One region of the Priestia sp. FSL P4-0332 genome, then DNA from elsewhere that is predicted to be linked to it. Evidence: riboswitches for the same ligand, from Rfam matches in the RefSeq annotation. Region 1 holds a riboswitch; each other region holds the start of a gene.
The links. Region 1 has a riboswitch for S-adenosylmethionine ahead of MKY06_RS20260 (hypothetical protein). Riboswitches for the same ligand answer to the same signal wherever they lie in the genome.
Positions count from the first base shown of each region.

Region 2: linked by a shared signal. The riboswitch ahead of metK (methionine adenosyltransferase) and the one ahead of MKY06_RS20260 (hypothetical protein) in region 1 are both predicted to bind S-adenosylmethionine.
Region 3: linked by a shared signal. The riboswitch ahead of MKY06_RS07125 (trans-sulfuration enzyme family protein) and the one ahead of MKY06_RS20260 (hypothetical protein) in region 1 are both predicted to bind S-adenosylmethionine.

Region 1 covers NZ_JBBOUA010000001.1:3,848,541-3,853,641, reverse strand. The annotation lists gene MKY06_RS20285 (DUF6044 family protein) at 1-450, shown strand, start outside; gene MKY06_RS20280 (glycosyltransferase family 2 protein) at 463-1,452, shown strand; gene MKY06_RS20275 (hypothetical protein) at 1,563-2,003, shown strand; gene MKY06_RS20270 (GNAT family N-acetyltransferase) at 2,087-2,533, shown strand; gene MKY06_RS20265 (hypothetical protein) at 2,546-2,842, opposite strand; SAM riboswitch class I at 2,964-3,065, shown strand; gene MKY06_RS20260 (hypothetical protein) at 3,135-3,473, shown strand; gene MKY06_RS20255 (DUF1540 domain-containing protein) at 3,574-3,732, shown strand; gene alaP (alanine permease AlaP) at 4,050-5,101, shown strand, end outside.
Region 2 covers NZ_JBBOUA010000001.1:4,727,062-4,732,162, reverse strand. The annotation lists gene MKY06_RS24760 (alpha/beta hydrolase family protein) at 1-352, shown strand, start outside; gene MKY06_RS24755 (DUF2584 domain-containing protein) at 407-649, shown strand; gene pckA (phosphoenolpyruvate carboxykinase (ATP)) at 684-2,273, opposite strand; SAM riboswitch class I at 2,648-2,765, shown strand; gene metK (methionine adenosyltransferase) at 2,898-4,100, shown strand; gene MKY06_RS24740 (glycosyltransferase family 4 protein) at 4,132-5,101, opposite strand, start outside.
Region 3 covers NZ_JBBOUA010000001.1:1,398,787-1,403,887, reverse strand. The annotation lists gene putP (sodium/proline symporter PutP) at 1-315, shown strand, start outside; gene MKY06_RS07140 (SIMPL domain-containing protein) at 548-1,207, shown strand; gene MKY06_RS07135 (hypothetical protein) at 1,270-1,536, shown strand; gene MKY06_RS07130 (trans-sulfuration enzyme family protein) at 1,572-2,753, opposite strand; gene MKY06_RS07125 (trans-sulfuration enzyme family protein) at 2,737-3,882, opposite strand; SAM riboswitch class I at 3,954-4,071, opposite strand; gene MKY06_RS07120 (hypothetical protein) at 4,239-4,901, opposite strand; gene MKY06_RS07115 (spore coat protein) at 4,966-5,101, opposite strand, start outside.

The DNA of each region.
Region 1 (5,101 bases):
TTCGATGAAATCAGCAGATATATAGGGAAACCTAAATCATCTTATCGGGTAGCAAGCATTGGGCTTCATCCATCAATTGCTCAGTATAACGGCTTTTATACGCTAGATACGTATAACAACTTCTATCCGTTAACTTATAAACATGAGTTTCGCAAAATCATTGCCAAAGAGCTTGATAAAAATAAAAAGTTAGAAAGCTACTATGATCACTGGGGCAACCGCTGCTATGTGTTTGTTAGCGAGCTAGGGAAAAAATATGATTACCGAAAAGACTCAACGAAAAAAATCCGTCATTTGCAGCTTAATATCAGCCAATTTAAGAAAATGGGCGGTCGCTATATCTTTTCAGCTGTTCCAATCGAAAATGCTGAAAGTGACGGTTTGCACTTTTTAAAAGCATTTAACGATAAACAGTCCGCTTGGAAAGTGTATGTATATGAAGCAAAGTAAGGGGGCAATAACATGAACAGACCTATTTTAACGATTGTTGTTCCATGTTACAACGAAGAAGAAGTATTCACAGAGACATCTTTTCAATTAACTACTGTAATAAAAGAACTGATAAATGAACGTCTTGTATCGAGTGAAAGCACCATTTTATTTGTCGACGATGGAAGCAAAGACAGCACGTGGTCGCTTATTGAAAAAGAAAGCTGCAGCAATTTATTTGTAAAAGGGTTAAAGCTAGCGCGAAATGTAGGACATCAAAATGCTTTGCTCGCAGGACTAGAAGCAGCCCATAAGCAATCTGATTGCGTCATTTCCATTGACGCAGATTTGCAAGATGATATTAGCGTCATTCGTACCTTTGTGGAGAAATATTGGCTCGGGTATGAAGTCGTATATGGTGTTCGAGACAGCAGAGAAACCGATACATTTTTTAAACGAACCACGGCAGTAGGGTTTTACCATTTTATGAATAAGCTAGGAATTCAGCTCGTTCAAAATCACGCTGATTTTCGTCTCATGAGCAAACGTGCTCTTGGCGAACTCATGAAATATAAAGAAGGAAACGTCTTTTTACGAGGCCTTGTACCATTAGTAGGATTTCGCTCCACGGAAGTCACATATGACCGAAAAGAACGGACGGCGGGCGAATCAAAATATCCGTTAAAGAAAATGCTTGCTTTTGCATTCGATGGGATTACATCTTTTAGCGTAGCGCCGATACGCTTATTGACGCTGCTTGGAGGAGCTTCTTTTCTCTTTAGTATTGCGTTTGGTATTTATGCGCTGATTCAAAAATATTTAGATCATACGCAAATCGGCTGGACGTCTCTTATTTTATCCATTTGGCTTGTAGGCGGCCTGCAGCTAATGGGAATGGGTCTTGTCGGAGAATACATTGGCAAGATTTTTAACGAAGTGAAACAGCGTCCTAAATATGCGATTGAAAGAGATTTATATACAAAACACTCATTAGACAAACAAAAAGATTTGCTTATGCATTAATTTAAGAAGCTTCTCCTAAATGGAGAGGTTTTTTTTTGTTAAAGCGTTTATCATAATTTTTAAGTGAACAGGAAATGCTACTACTAAAATTTCTAAGGAGATCAAAATCTATGAAAAGACTATTTTATACAGTCAGCACTTTTTGTTTTGTCTGGCTTGCTTTTGCAGCCATTCATGTCAGCGCTCTTTCGATTGAGAAGCTTCCAATGAAGAAATCATCTGAACAATGGTCGGTTGAACTGACAAAAGCGAGCATGACGGGAGATAATCAGCTAAAGTGGAAAAATAACGTCTATCATACATATGGATTAACCGTTGAAAACATTGGAAAAGACGTAGAGCGCGTGCAGGTCCAAGCTTTTCGGCACGAAGGAAAAAATAAGGCGAAATACAGCTTGTTTTCTCCTATTGAAAGGTCTAACTTAAGCAAAAGCGGTCAGCGTTTTCGCTATGCGAATTTTGCTGTTCCTGGAAAAGCGGCAAGCTTAGACATCATGATCAACTGGACGGACGAACAAGGTAATCATCAAGAGCATTTTGAATTTAAATAAAAGTCTTCGCCTAGGCGAAGACTTTTATTTTGCAGGAATTTATCCTCGCATGTAGAAAACGAACACGAAAGGAGAGATCGATAATGATTGCAAAAGCTACTGAAGAAGAATTACAGGAAATTCGGACGAAATCTGCTGATGCGCTGTTTGAAGGAACAATGAAGCAGTTTCATCCGTCAGCTGAACGCGTAAATGAACTAGTTGGTAGTGCCTTTGAAAAAGGCTGTTATTATTTAGTTTCAAGACAAGAAAATAAACTCGCAGGCTGGGTTCTTATCGGCCCATCTACCGACTTCTTTTCAAAAGAAGAAATTGGCTTTATCTACGAATTATATGTTGTACCGGAATACCGCGGGCAAGGTTTAGCCAAGCCGTTAATACAAAAAGCAATTGATGAATTGTCTATCAAAGGATACCCTGAAATCAGACTCAGCGTTCATGCTGGGAATTTTGCACAGCATGTGTATCGTGACCTTGGATTTGTAGATAAACAAATATCAATGACCTTACAGATGGTAAAACGTCCGTAACGTTGGTGAATATCAGCGAGTCCATAAAACATAAGATGTTATACACGCGATGAGGTTTGGCAGTGAAAGTAAAAGTAAATAAGTAGCCCAAACGGCTCCTTTATCTAGTACTTCAACGGCTCCTCCACCTGTATTATCTGAGGAAGGGGGATCTTCAAGCGCGTTCATAACTAAAGCTGCCGCAGCTAAAATAATTCCTCCGATGCTTCCCGTTGTTTTGACAATTGCAATATGGAAAGTAGATGAAAAAGCAATAGTAAGAAGCAGCAGCAAGCTTCCCAAAAAAGCAGATAACATATATCGTTTCATGTGCTCACCATCCTTTATGAAATCATACCATATTTTACTTCTTTTTTCTTTTTATTGAAAAGCTATTGACGTAACCTATAAAACATATTAGAATAGCCAGAAATAATTTAAAAACGAAATATTCTTATCTAGAGAGGTGGAGGGACTGGCCCTTTGAAGCCTCAGCAACCACAATTATTGAATGGTGCTAATTCCAGCATAGCCTAGCTCTGACAGATAAGAAGAGGAATCTTTTTCTATGATGAAATCCTCTTCTTAGGAAGAAACATTTCGTATAGAAAAGGTGAGGACATTGAACAGTAGACAAACAGCGTTAAGCACTGATGATTATTTAGATCTATACTTATTAGCCAAAGAAATAAAAGACGAAACGTGGCAGCAGGAAACTTTAGCTGCGCTAAAAACGCAGCAAAATCGTTCATTTGAAGAAAAACAATCCGCCCTAGTTCAAGAGATATGGGAAGATTTTAAACAGTTAAATGAAGATATTTCTTTTACGTATCGCTTGATTCAAAAAGAGCCAACTAACGAACAATTTCAGACTAAATTAAGGCACTTGAGAGAACGGCGGATCACGCTGAGCCGTGAGTTATATTTAGCTAAAAAACAGTATGTTGAACACACGCAATAAAAAGATCCGCTTGATAAACAAGCGGTTTTTTTGCGTGAAAATGTTAGAATCGTTATATTTCGGGTAGTAAATAGATAAGACAAGCAAAGGAGGGATAACAGTGGCCCAAGGTGTATTATGTGAAGTGAATGAGTGCATGTATTGGAAATCCGGAAATAAATGCAGTGCAGAGTCCATTTACGTTGTGAGTCCTGAAAGTAGTCACCATGTTTCTGAAACGGAAGAACCTGGCTGTAAAACTTTTGAACCCGCGAGATAAATGCTAGTTTTTATAAAAAAGCATAAAATGAACGATGCGCTGACGGAGTTGAGTCGGCGTTTTTCTATTTTTTTAAAATACTATTGCTTAAGTGCAATAATAAATACATATTAAAATAGCAGGGCCTATGTCTAATTGTGCGTTTAAACAAAATGATAAGATAATTTTTTTGTTTTTCGACAAAAGAAAAGTGAGAGAAAGGTGATAGAATACAAATATACAGCCTAGCTGTCTTTTAGCACAAACTTATATGAAAGCGCTAACAAAAAAGGCTGTGTTCATCTCGTTTTGACAGATTGGAAAAAGGGGAGACGTTTATGCAGGGGAAAACTCAGGGGAAAGAATTGAAACGCGGGTTAGAAGAAAGACATGTGACGCTGATGTCCTTAGGAGCAGCCATAGGGGTAGGACTGTTTCTTGGATCTGCATCTGCTATTAAATTAGCAGGACCGGGAATATTATTGGCGTACGGATTTAGCGGAATGATTATGTTTTTTATTATGAGAGCACTTGGAGAAATGGCGATTCAAAAACCTGTTGCAGGTTCATTCAGTAAGTACGCACGCGACTACTTAGGGCCGCTTGCCGGTTATTTAACAGGTTGGAACTACTGGTTTTTATGGGTTGTAACATGTATGGCTGAAATTACAGCCGTTGGTATTTATATGGGGTATTGGTATCCGGATGTACCAAACTGGATTTGGGCGTTATCGGCGCTTGTTATCATGACAACGGTTAACTTCTTAGCTGTTAAGGCATATGGTGAACTGGAATTTTGGTTTGCACTTATTAAAATTTTAGCGATTGTATTAATGATTGCCGTTGGATTATTAATGATTGTGTTTGGAATCGGCAACGGCGGCGTTGCGACTGGTATCAAAAACTTGTGGGACAACGGCGGACTGTTCCCGAACGGATTTAAAGGCATTTTGCTGTCGCTGCAAATGGTCATGTTTGCATATTTAGGAATTGAAATGATCGGCGTTACCGCGGGAGAAGTGAAAAATCCGGAAAAATCTCTAGCAAGAGCGATTGATTCTGTCTTTTGGCGTATTCTTATTTTCTACGTTGGTGCATTATTTGTCATTATGTCGATTTATCCGTGGCAAGAAATCGGTTCACAGGGAAGCCCTTTTGTATTAACATTTGAAAAAATCGGCATTCCAGCGGCGGCTGGTATTATTAACTTTGTCGTGCTAACAGCAGCTCTTTCTTCTTGTAACAGCGGTATTTTTAGTACAGGCCGTATGCTGTTTAACTTAGCAGAGCACGGAGAAGCACCAAAAGGATACGGCCAGCTTACAAAAGGCGGCGTACCGGGAAAAGCTGTTTTAGCATCAGCGGGTGCTTTATTAGTGGGAGTAGCGTT
Region 2 (5,101 bases), 880 kb from region 1:
TCTTGTGTTATGGGGAGGCGTCACGGATATGGTGCTGACATATGAAGAAAGAGAAGATTTAAGAAGAATGATGAAGCGGGTGATTGGAGGAACGCCTTCTAAATATCCTGAAAGATACGAATGGAGGACACCTTTGCATCGTGCTCATCTCGTCGAGCCGCCGGTCTTGCTTATTCATGGTTTAGAAGATAAAAACGTGTCGATTGATCATTCCTATCAGCTCGAATCTAAACTAAAGAAGTCCAATAAAAAAGTTACCAGCTGGTACTTCGAAAACTTTCCACATGCTTTTCCACCAAAAGAAAACCGAGAAACGGTGAAGAAGTTAACGAAGTGGATGAAAGCGCAATAAAAGATATGCTACGATAGAGAAAACAAGTAGAATAACAGTGAGGAGTGAGAAAAAATGGGGATGCCGCTAGAATTAAATACAATGATTGTGACAAAAGGCAACGAAAAGCGTGTAACGGATAACATTTTTCAAATTGAGAAAAAAGGATATCGCTTGTATCCGTTAGATATTCCATTAAACATTCACAAAACGAAAAATGGAGAATGTATTGGAACTGCTGTTGTGCGTAAGGTAGAAATGGAGCAGGAAAAAACCATTGTCACATATGAACTGACAAAATTACATTCGACTAACTAAAAAACCGATCGTCTTATAGACGATCGGTTTTTTATTAGACTCTAGGTCCGCCTAATGTTGAAATGTCAGATGCTACATCATTAAAACGCTTGAAATTAGCTTTGAATTTAGCAGCAAGCTCAGTTGCCTTTTGGTTATAAGCTGTCGCATCGTTCCATGCTTTAGAAGGCTGAAGCACTTCATCAGGAACTCCCGGAACATGAGTTGGAATCGATAAACCAAAAATAGCATCTGTTACTGTTTCGGTATTAGCTAGTTCTCCTTCAAGGGCTGCTTGAACCATAGCTCGAGTGTAACTTAACTTCATTCGTTCGCCCACGCCGTATTCACCGCCGGTCCATCCAGTATTTACAAGGTATACATTTACATTATGTTCATCGATTTTCTTTCCTAGCATTTCTGCATAAGTTGTTGGAGCAAGGGGTAAGAAAGGCTCACCAAAGCATGTAGAGAAAGTAGCCTGTGGCGATGTTACGCCGCGCTCTGTTCCAGCTAACTTACTAGTGTATCCGCTCAGAAAATGGTACATCGCTTGTTCTTTTGTAAGCTTGCTGATTGGAGGCAAGACGCCGAAGGCATCAGCAGTTAAAAAGACAATAGCTGTAGGGTGCCCAGCAACGCTTGGCAATACCGTATTATCAATAGAGTCAATTGAATAAGCGGCACGAGTATTCTCTGTTAAACTATTATCATTGTAATCTGCTACTTTCGTATTTTGATTTAACACTACATTTTCCAGTACGGCGCCGAAGCGAATTGCATTGAAAATTTGCGGTTCTTTTTCTTCGGAAAGCTGAATGCACTTCGCGTAGCATCCTCCTTCAATATTAAATACACCAGAGCTTGACCAACCGTGCTCGTCATCTCCGATTAAACGACGGTTTGCATCAGCAGAAAGCGTTGTTTTACCCGTTCCAGATAAACCAAAGAATAATGCAACGTCACCTTCTTCTCCTACGTTAGCAGAACAGTGCATGGATAGAATATTGTTTTGAGGAAGCAAGAAGTTCATCACTGAGAAAATAGATTTTTTCATTTCACCAGCGTATTCAGTTCCTCCAATTAGCACGATGCGTCGCTCTAACGAAAGAATAATGAAGGTTTCAGAATTCGTCCCGTCTGTTTCAGGATCAGCTTTGAACGTTGGAGCTGCTACAATTGTAAACGGCTTCACATCATCATTTGTTTTTTGTTCGGCTGAAGGGCGAATGAATAACTGCTGAGCGAATAGGTTATGCCATGCAAATTCATTAACTACTTGAATTGGTAACTGATACTTTTTATCAGCTCCAGCATATCCATTAAAAACAAAAAGTTCATCCTGCTTCTTTAAGTGGGTTAAGACTTTTTTGTATAGCGCATCGAATCGCTGAGCAGAAATTGGCTGATTGACAGGTCCCCATTCAACCGTTTTTGAAGACACAGCATCGCTTACAATAAATTTATCTAAAGGAGAGCGACCTGTATATTTTCCGGTTTCGACTGACACAGCACCTGTAGAAGTCAGCGTTCCTTCGCGTCGAGCTAGAATTTTTTCAACAAGTTGTGGAACAGATAATTGGTGTTTTGTTGTTTTTAATTGAAGCAAACCATTTAATTCGATAGACATATCAACAGTACTCATGTGCACTACCTTCCTTTTTTAGCTATTATTTATTCATTAATGTTTGAAATTTATAATTAGTATAACACATTTATTTAATTATTCTATACTATTTAACTAAAAATGTTTGTTTATTATAAAAAAATGTACGTTATACCTATTTTAGACACATGTATATGTGATAGGAGCAAAAAAAGTGAAGCTATTTTAAGTGAAAGCCTCATTTTGATCTGTCTTATTAACTAAACTTAGTGATGATTCTTAATAAGATGTACTATTTCGGAATTTGAGTATGTTACATTAAAACAGATTCAAACATAAAGAGATGATTTCCATTTGAATGTTGTTGACAGTGAAGCGCTTTTTCATGTATTATATGTCCTTGAACGGATACTCTCTTATCCCGAGCTGGTGGAGGGACAGGCCCTATGAAACCCAGCAACCATCGTCATTTTTTTGTGTAGACGATAAGGTGCTAACCTGATGCAAGGGCACAACCTTGATCGATAAGAGTGAAAGGCTTATGTAGAATTTGATACCTTTCCTCGATACAAGGAAAGGTTTTTTTATATTTTTTAACGTGTAGTGAAAATAAGGGAATGAGTACCGTATCACAATGTATCGTATTTATAAGGAGGAAAACTGATGTCAACACAACGTCGTCTGTTCACGTCAGAATCTGTTACAGAGGGACATCCCGATAAAATTTGTGACCAAATTTCTGACTCAATTCTTGATGCTATCCTAGCAAAGGATCCAAATGCTCGTGTTGCTTGTGAAACAAGCGTAACAACTGGTTTAGTTTTAGTAAGTGGTGAAATTACAACTTCTACTTACGTGGATATTCCTAAAACAGTTCGTGAAACAATTAAAGGAATTGGCTATACTCGTGCAAAATACGGATTTGATGCTGAAACTTGTGCAGTATTAACATCTATCGACGAGCAGTCAGCTGATATCGCTGCTGGTGTAGACCAAGCGTTAGAAGCACGTGAAGGTCAAATGTCAGATGAAGAAATCGAAGCAATCGGAGCTGGAGACCAAGGGTTAATGTTTGGTTATGCATGTAACGAAACAAAAGAATTAATGCCTCTTCCAATTTCATTAGCTCATAAACTTGCTCGCCGTCTAACAGAAGTACGTAAAGAAGAAATTCTTCCTTACCTTCGCCCGGATGGTAAAACACAAGTAACAGTTGAATATGATGAAAACAACAAACCTGTTCGCATCGATACAATTGTTATTTCAACCCAGCATCACCCAGAAGTAACGTTAGAGCAAATTCAACGTAACTTAAAAGAATATGTTATTAATCCAGTTGTTCCAAACGAGTTAATTGATGAAAATACAAAGTATTTCATTAACCCAACAGGACGTTTCGTAATCGGCGGTCCTCAAGGAGATGCTGGTTTAACTGGTCGTAAAATTATCGTTGATACTTACGGCGGATATGCTCGTCACGGCGGCGGTGCATTCTCTGGTAAGGACGCAACAAAAGTAGACCGTTCAGCAGCTTATGCAGCTCGTTATGTTGCGAAAAACATTGTAGCAGCTGATCTTGCTGATAAATGTGAAGTACAACTAGCATATGCAATTGGTGTTGCACAACCAGTATCTATTTCAATTGATACATTCGGTACAGGAAAAGTTTCTGAAGAAGTACTAGTAGACGTAGTACGCAAAAACTTTGACCTACGTCCAGCAGGCATCATTAAAATGCTTGATTTACGTCGCCCAATTTATAAGCAAACAGCAGCTTACGGCCACTTTGGTCGTACGGATGTGGAGCTTCCTTGGGAGTTCACAGACAAAGCGGAAGCATTAAAAACTCAAGCTTTAGCTAAATAATAAAAAAATCTCCGTGAAAACGGAGATTTTTTTATGCCCATTGAATACCTGCAGCAGATTTTTCTACGACACTTTCATATTCTGAAAGCAAATGCTGAAAAATGGCGTCCCATGATTGAGTAAGAGCGTATTGTCTCGCTGCATGGCCAAAGTGAAGACGCTGATGCAAATCATCGAGTAAATCTGTAATAGCCGAACTGAATTCTTCTAAGGAGTGAGGTTTGCAAAGGTAGCCGTTTCGCCCGTGCTGAACCATCTGTTTAACTCCTCCTGCATTTGCTGCCACTACAGGAGTTCCAGAAGCAAGAGATTCCAGTACAACATTTCCGAAGGTTTCTGTTTCTGAAGGAAAAACAAACAAATCAGATGATGAATAGATATGAGCAAGTTGCTTACCTTCAAGGAAGCCTGTAAATGTCATATGCTCAGATGCTTGCTGCTGCATTTGTTCTTTTAAAGGGCCGTCTCCCACAATAACCCAGTGAATTTGATGACGGATATGATCAGGTAGAGATCGTGCGATTTTTATTAAAAAATCAGCGTTCTTTTCTTTAGCTAATCTTCCTACATACGTTAAGATGTAGGGTTTTTTTATATTATATTTAATACGAATATCAAAGCGGTCATAGTGGGGATGAAATAATTTATGATTTACTCCTCGCGACCAAATATCTACGTTGTGAAACCCTTGTTCTTCTAGCTGCTGTTTGGTCACTTCAGAGGGAGCGAATATTTTTTGTACAGGTTTATAAAACCATTTCATATATTTTTGCAGTGGTACACGCATTTTTTCAAGTTCATAGTGAGATAAATAATCATCAAAATTGGTATGATAAGAGCCGACAAGAGGAACACCTAATCTTTTCCCGTAATAGGAGCCGCAAACCCCCATTGTAAAAGGAGTGGCCAAATGAATAATAGAAGGATTGAATGCCTGCAGCTGCTTTTTAATTTTTAGAACGTTTGGCAATGAAAAGCGGCTGTTTGGATAAAGGAAAAAC
Region 3 (5,101 bases), 2.4 Mb from region 1:
AGTGATACGATTTTAGGGCTGGTTGGATATGCTTGGGCTGGATTTGGTTCAGCTTTTGGTCCTGCTATTTTACTAAGTCTTTACTGGAAGCGTATGACTCGATGGGGAGCACTTGCAGGGATGATTGTAGGTGCTGCTACAGTATTAATTTGGGTAAATACTCCATTGAAGGATGCCCTTTACGAAATGATTCCTGGGTTCTTTTTAAGCTTATTAGCTGTTATTATTGTAAGTTTACTAACAAAGAAACCGTCAAACGATGTTCAAAATCAATTCATTGAAATGAAAGAAATCTTAATAAAAGAATCGAAATAAACAAAAAGAAGCTGAAGAAAAGTATGTTAGTTGAAGGAAGATCCGAACGATGAATCTAGATTCTTGATGAAGAATCAAATTCGTTCGGATTTTTTTATTGGTATGGTGAATGTAGGTTTCATGTATGTAGGTGCTTCTAGCGGTTGATTTAGTTATGTCTCAATCTCTTTTTGTTTTTAATCTCCTTTTCTTATCATATATATACTAAAGATCAATAAAGGAGGTTTTTGGTATGCAACATTCTTATTTCCCGTATGAACCTACACAGCAACTGCGCGTAGATACACAAAATAGAGAAATTAAAGTAATTGGTGAAGGAAGTGTTTCAGCAGTTCCAAATGAAATTTCCATGACGATTGGAACGCGCACGGAAAACCGAGACGTTCAAGAAGCCTTAAAAGAAAATTCAGCTGTTTCAAATACTCTGCTGCAAGAGATAAAAAACCTTGGAATTAATGACCAGCAAATTGAAACGGCTTCATTCACCATAAATCCTAAATATGATTATAGCGATGGAAAATCGACTCTTACAGGATACGAAGTACAGCACTTATTTAGAGTAAGAGTACAAGATGTAAAACAAGCGGGCGACGTCTATAATGCTACGTTTTCGAGCGGAGCCAACGTAGCGCAAGACCTTCAATTCCGCGTTACAAATGATGATAAATATGAACAAGAAGCGATAAGTAAAGCTTTGCTTAACGCTAAGGAAAAGGCCTTTACCATTGCCAACACGCTGCAGCTTCCTATTAACCAAATCCCTATTTTAATCGAAGAAGGATCCGTCTATCAGTCATCTGGCTCCTCGCCTAAGTTATTAGCGGCCTCTCCCCCTATTCAAGCTCAGTCCTTGACTGTATCTGCTTCTGTAAAAGTTACGTACACGTATTAATACTTATGGTAAACTATAGATTATTATAATGAAGAAACTAATCTAAAGGAGCACTTTGCACAATGACTTCTGAACATTTACTAGCAGCTTATCAAACCCTATGGTTGAACCGTTCGTTCGCTTCTAAACAAGCCATGACAAGTGAAGATCAGCTTCACGAAGCCATTATGAAAGATTTAAAGGATGAAATGACTCATCCACGCGTCCGGCAAACACCGCATGTAAAATATCATCTTGGCATAAAAAGAATTCTAAACAGCAGTCTCTCCTCTGATGAAAAAGTTGCGCTTACGTCCCTATACACAAACCTTTTAGATAGCTGTATATAACGATAAAAAGGACTTCCTTGATGGAAGTCCTTTTTTTATTTAATTAACGCTTTTTCTTCTAAGCTTTGAAAAACGGCGTCAAAGTCTTGCTTCAAATCCTCGAATTCCTCTAACCCTACTGAAAGGCGAAGAAGTGAATCAGTAATTCCTTTTTCTTCACGTACTTCTTTTGGGATACTTGCATGAGACATTGTTGCAGGATGCGTTAGAATGGATTCAACTGCACCTAGACTAACGCCAATTGAAGCCAATTTCACTCCTTGTAAAATATGTCGTGCTACTTTTTCATCCTGTACTTGGAAAGAAATCATAGCTCCGTATCCATTTGCTTGTTCTGAAATCAGCTTGTGGTCTGGATGACTTTCTAAGCCTGGATAGTATACACAGCTTACTAGAGATTGTTCTTCAAGCCACTTTGCAAACTGCAGCGCTGTTTTTAACTGCTGATCTAAACGAACTTTTAATGTCTTAATTCCTCGAAGCAGTAAAAAACAATCCTGTGGTCCTAAGATAGCACCAAAAGCATTTTGTACAAACTTTACTTCTTCTGCTAGCTTTTCATCGCTTACCACAACTAGACCGCCAATGACGTCACTGTGACCGCTGATATATTTTGTAGCACTATGAATCACAATATTTACACCAAGGTCAATCGGCTGCTGTAGATAAGGTGTTAAAAACGTGTTATCTACAATTGTAAGGAGATTGCGCTCCTTCGCCAAACTTGCTACTGCTTTAATATCCGTTACCTGTAAAAATGGATTTGAAGGGCTTTCGATATAAATAGCTCTCGTATCTTTTGTGATTGCTTCTTCTACTTTCTCAACCTTCGTTGTATCAACAAAAGTTGTTTTGATACCAAACTTTGAAAATAACCGTGTTAATACACGATATGTCCCGCCGTACGTATCGTGTGAAACTAAAATTTCATCCCCTGATTCAAAAATAGATAACACCGATGAGATAGCAGCCATACCTGATGAAAAAGCAAAACCAGCGTATCCATTTTCTAGCTGAGCAATGGTGTTTTCTAAAGCCTCACGAGTTGGATTTCCTGAACGAGAATAGTCATAGCGGCCGTTGTTCGTCTCATCTTCTTGGTTAAATGTAGATACCTGATAAATAGGTACGTTAACCGCTCCAAAATGACCGTCAATTCCTGTATTTGCATGAATTAAGTTCGTACCGAATCTATGTTTATTATTGTTGGTATGCATCAAATGCCTCCTTCAAATCTTTAATTAAATCATCTGCGTGCTCAATTCCAACTGATAATCGCAGTAAACAGTTTGTTACTCCAACACGATTTCGAATTTCCTCGGGAATATCAGCGTGTGTTTGACGAGCTGGGAATGTCATTAAACTTTCCACGCCTCCTAAGCTTTCTGCAAATGTAATAACTTTAACATTTTCCAAAAGCGTGGACACGATGTCAGGGTGTGAGACAGCAAAAGAAATCATGCCTCCAAATCCAGTCGCTTGTTTCTTCATGATTTCATAGCCTGGATGTGTTTCAAGACCAGGGTAATACACTTTTTCTACGAGATCATGAGCAGTAAGCCAATTTGCAATTTTCAGTGCGTTTTCGTTATGCTTTTCCATACGAAGCGCTAGCGTCTTAACACCGCGCAACAACAACCAGCTATCTTGTGGACCTAAGATTGCCCCAGCTGCATTTTGATAAAAACGAATTTTCTCTCCTAAGCTACTACATCGAGCGACTACAAGACCAGCAACTACATCATTATGCCCCCCAATGTATTTGCTCGCACTATGTATCACAATATCTGCTCCAAGCTCTAAAGGACGCTGATAGTAAGGGGACATGAATGTATTGTCAACGATAGTAAGCAAATCATGCTGTTTAGCTAACGCAATTGCTTCGGGCAAATCAGTCACGTGCATCATTGGATTTGTAGGTGTTTCAATAAATAAAGCTTTCGTGTTGGGACGAAGCGCATCTTTTACTTGCTCGAGATGGGCTGTGTTGACGTACGAAACAGTAATTCCTTGCTCTGAAAAGATTTCATTTAGTACTCGGTACGTTCCTCCGTATAAATCTTCTGATACAATTAAATGATCTCCGTTTTTAAATAGTGCTAAAACTGCCATTACGCCCGCCATTCCTGAAGCAAATGCTACTCCTACTTCTCCTTTTTCTAAAGCAGCAATTGCTTCTTCCAATGCTGTACGAGTAGGATTTGCCGTACGTGCATAGTCAAATCCTGTACTTTGCCCTAAAGCAGGATGAGCAAATGTTGATGCTTGATAAATGGGTGTTGTAATAGAACCTGTTGAAGGGTCGCGACCTACTCCTGAACGAACTAATAAAGTTTCAATTTTCATCTATTTCTCTCCTTAACTCAAAATAAAAAACACTCTTCACAGATGGAAGAGTGTTCGTTTATACACGATTTCTCTCATCTGTTAGAACAATACTGATGTTCCACAGGAATTAGCACCGTTCAAATGAATGTTTCATTTGATGGTTGCCGGGCATCGCAGGGCCAGTCCCTCCGCCACTCTTGATAAGAGTTCTATATAATTGTTGGTGGTTAACGTTTGTTGTTAATAACTTTAATAAAGATTTTCTTTATTGTCAACATAATTTTCTAAAAAATTCAAATCATCTCATTTGTTTATTCAATATACTTGTCCTGATAAGCACATAAAAAAAAGAGACGACAGCCAGGTCTCTTTTTCTAAGGCAAGTGCACAGATTTTACGTGAGCTAACTTCCAATACATACTTTCTCCATTTGCCGTAATTAGTTCAACAATATTATTAGAAACTTCTTTAAGTACGCCAATTTTTTCTGATTGATCCCCTAAATCTAATACGACCAGTTGATTTTCATATTTTTTAAGCTGCTCTTCAAAGTTTCTGACAAAAGGTGCAGAGGCGGGCCTTACCGGGAGCTCTTTGTCACTTAAAGAATAAGGGGTTAACTCATTACTGTAAGGGGTAAGCCATTTCAAATGATGTAGAGAAACAAAGACATTTTTATACACTGGAGAATAAAACACAAGATAATCATTCAGCACGCTTGTGATATAGCCATGCAATGATTTCCCTCCCGTTACATAAATTTCAATAAATTTCCCTTTTGCCTGCTGTAAAATATTACGATAAGAAATTCGCTGACTTTCTTCTATCAAGTTCTCTTCTATTTCACGTAAAACCGTATAGTCTTCTTCTGATACTTCTCGCAAACGATGCATGTGTAAAAGAGGAATATACAAATAATCATGTCCATTATACAAAATCATGACATCTAACCCTAAGTCAACAAGTCTGCCAATAAACTTAGTTTTCCCTGAAATATCTACTTCTACAATTTTATTAATATAACGATTTATACTCATTCTCCTCCCTCTTTCCTATATGACAGAAAAGGTGCTTTATAAGCACCTTTTTTGTTCTTATTCATTATGCTTTCCAACGATAATTTTTTGTTTGGATGACTTGCTCTCTTGACGCTGACGAGTGTGAATCTGAGCGGCGGCTTTTTCCTGACGAGTGTGAACCTGTGCGGCGGCTTCTTCCTGACGAGTGTGAACCTGTG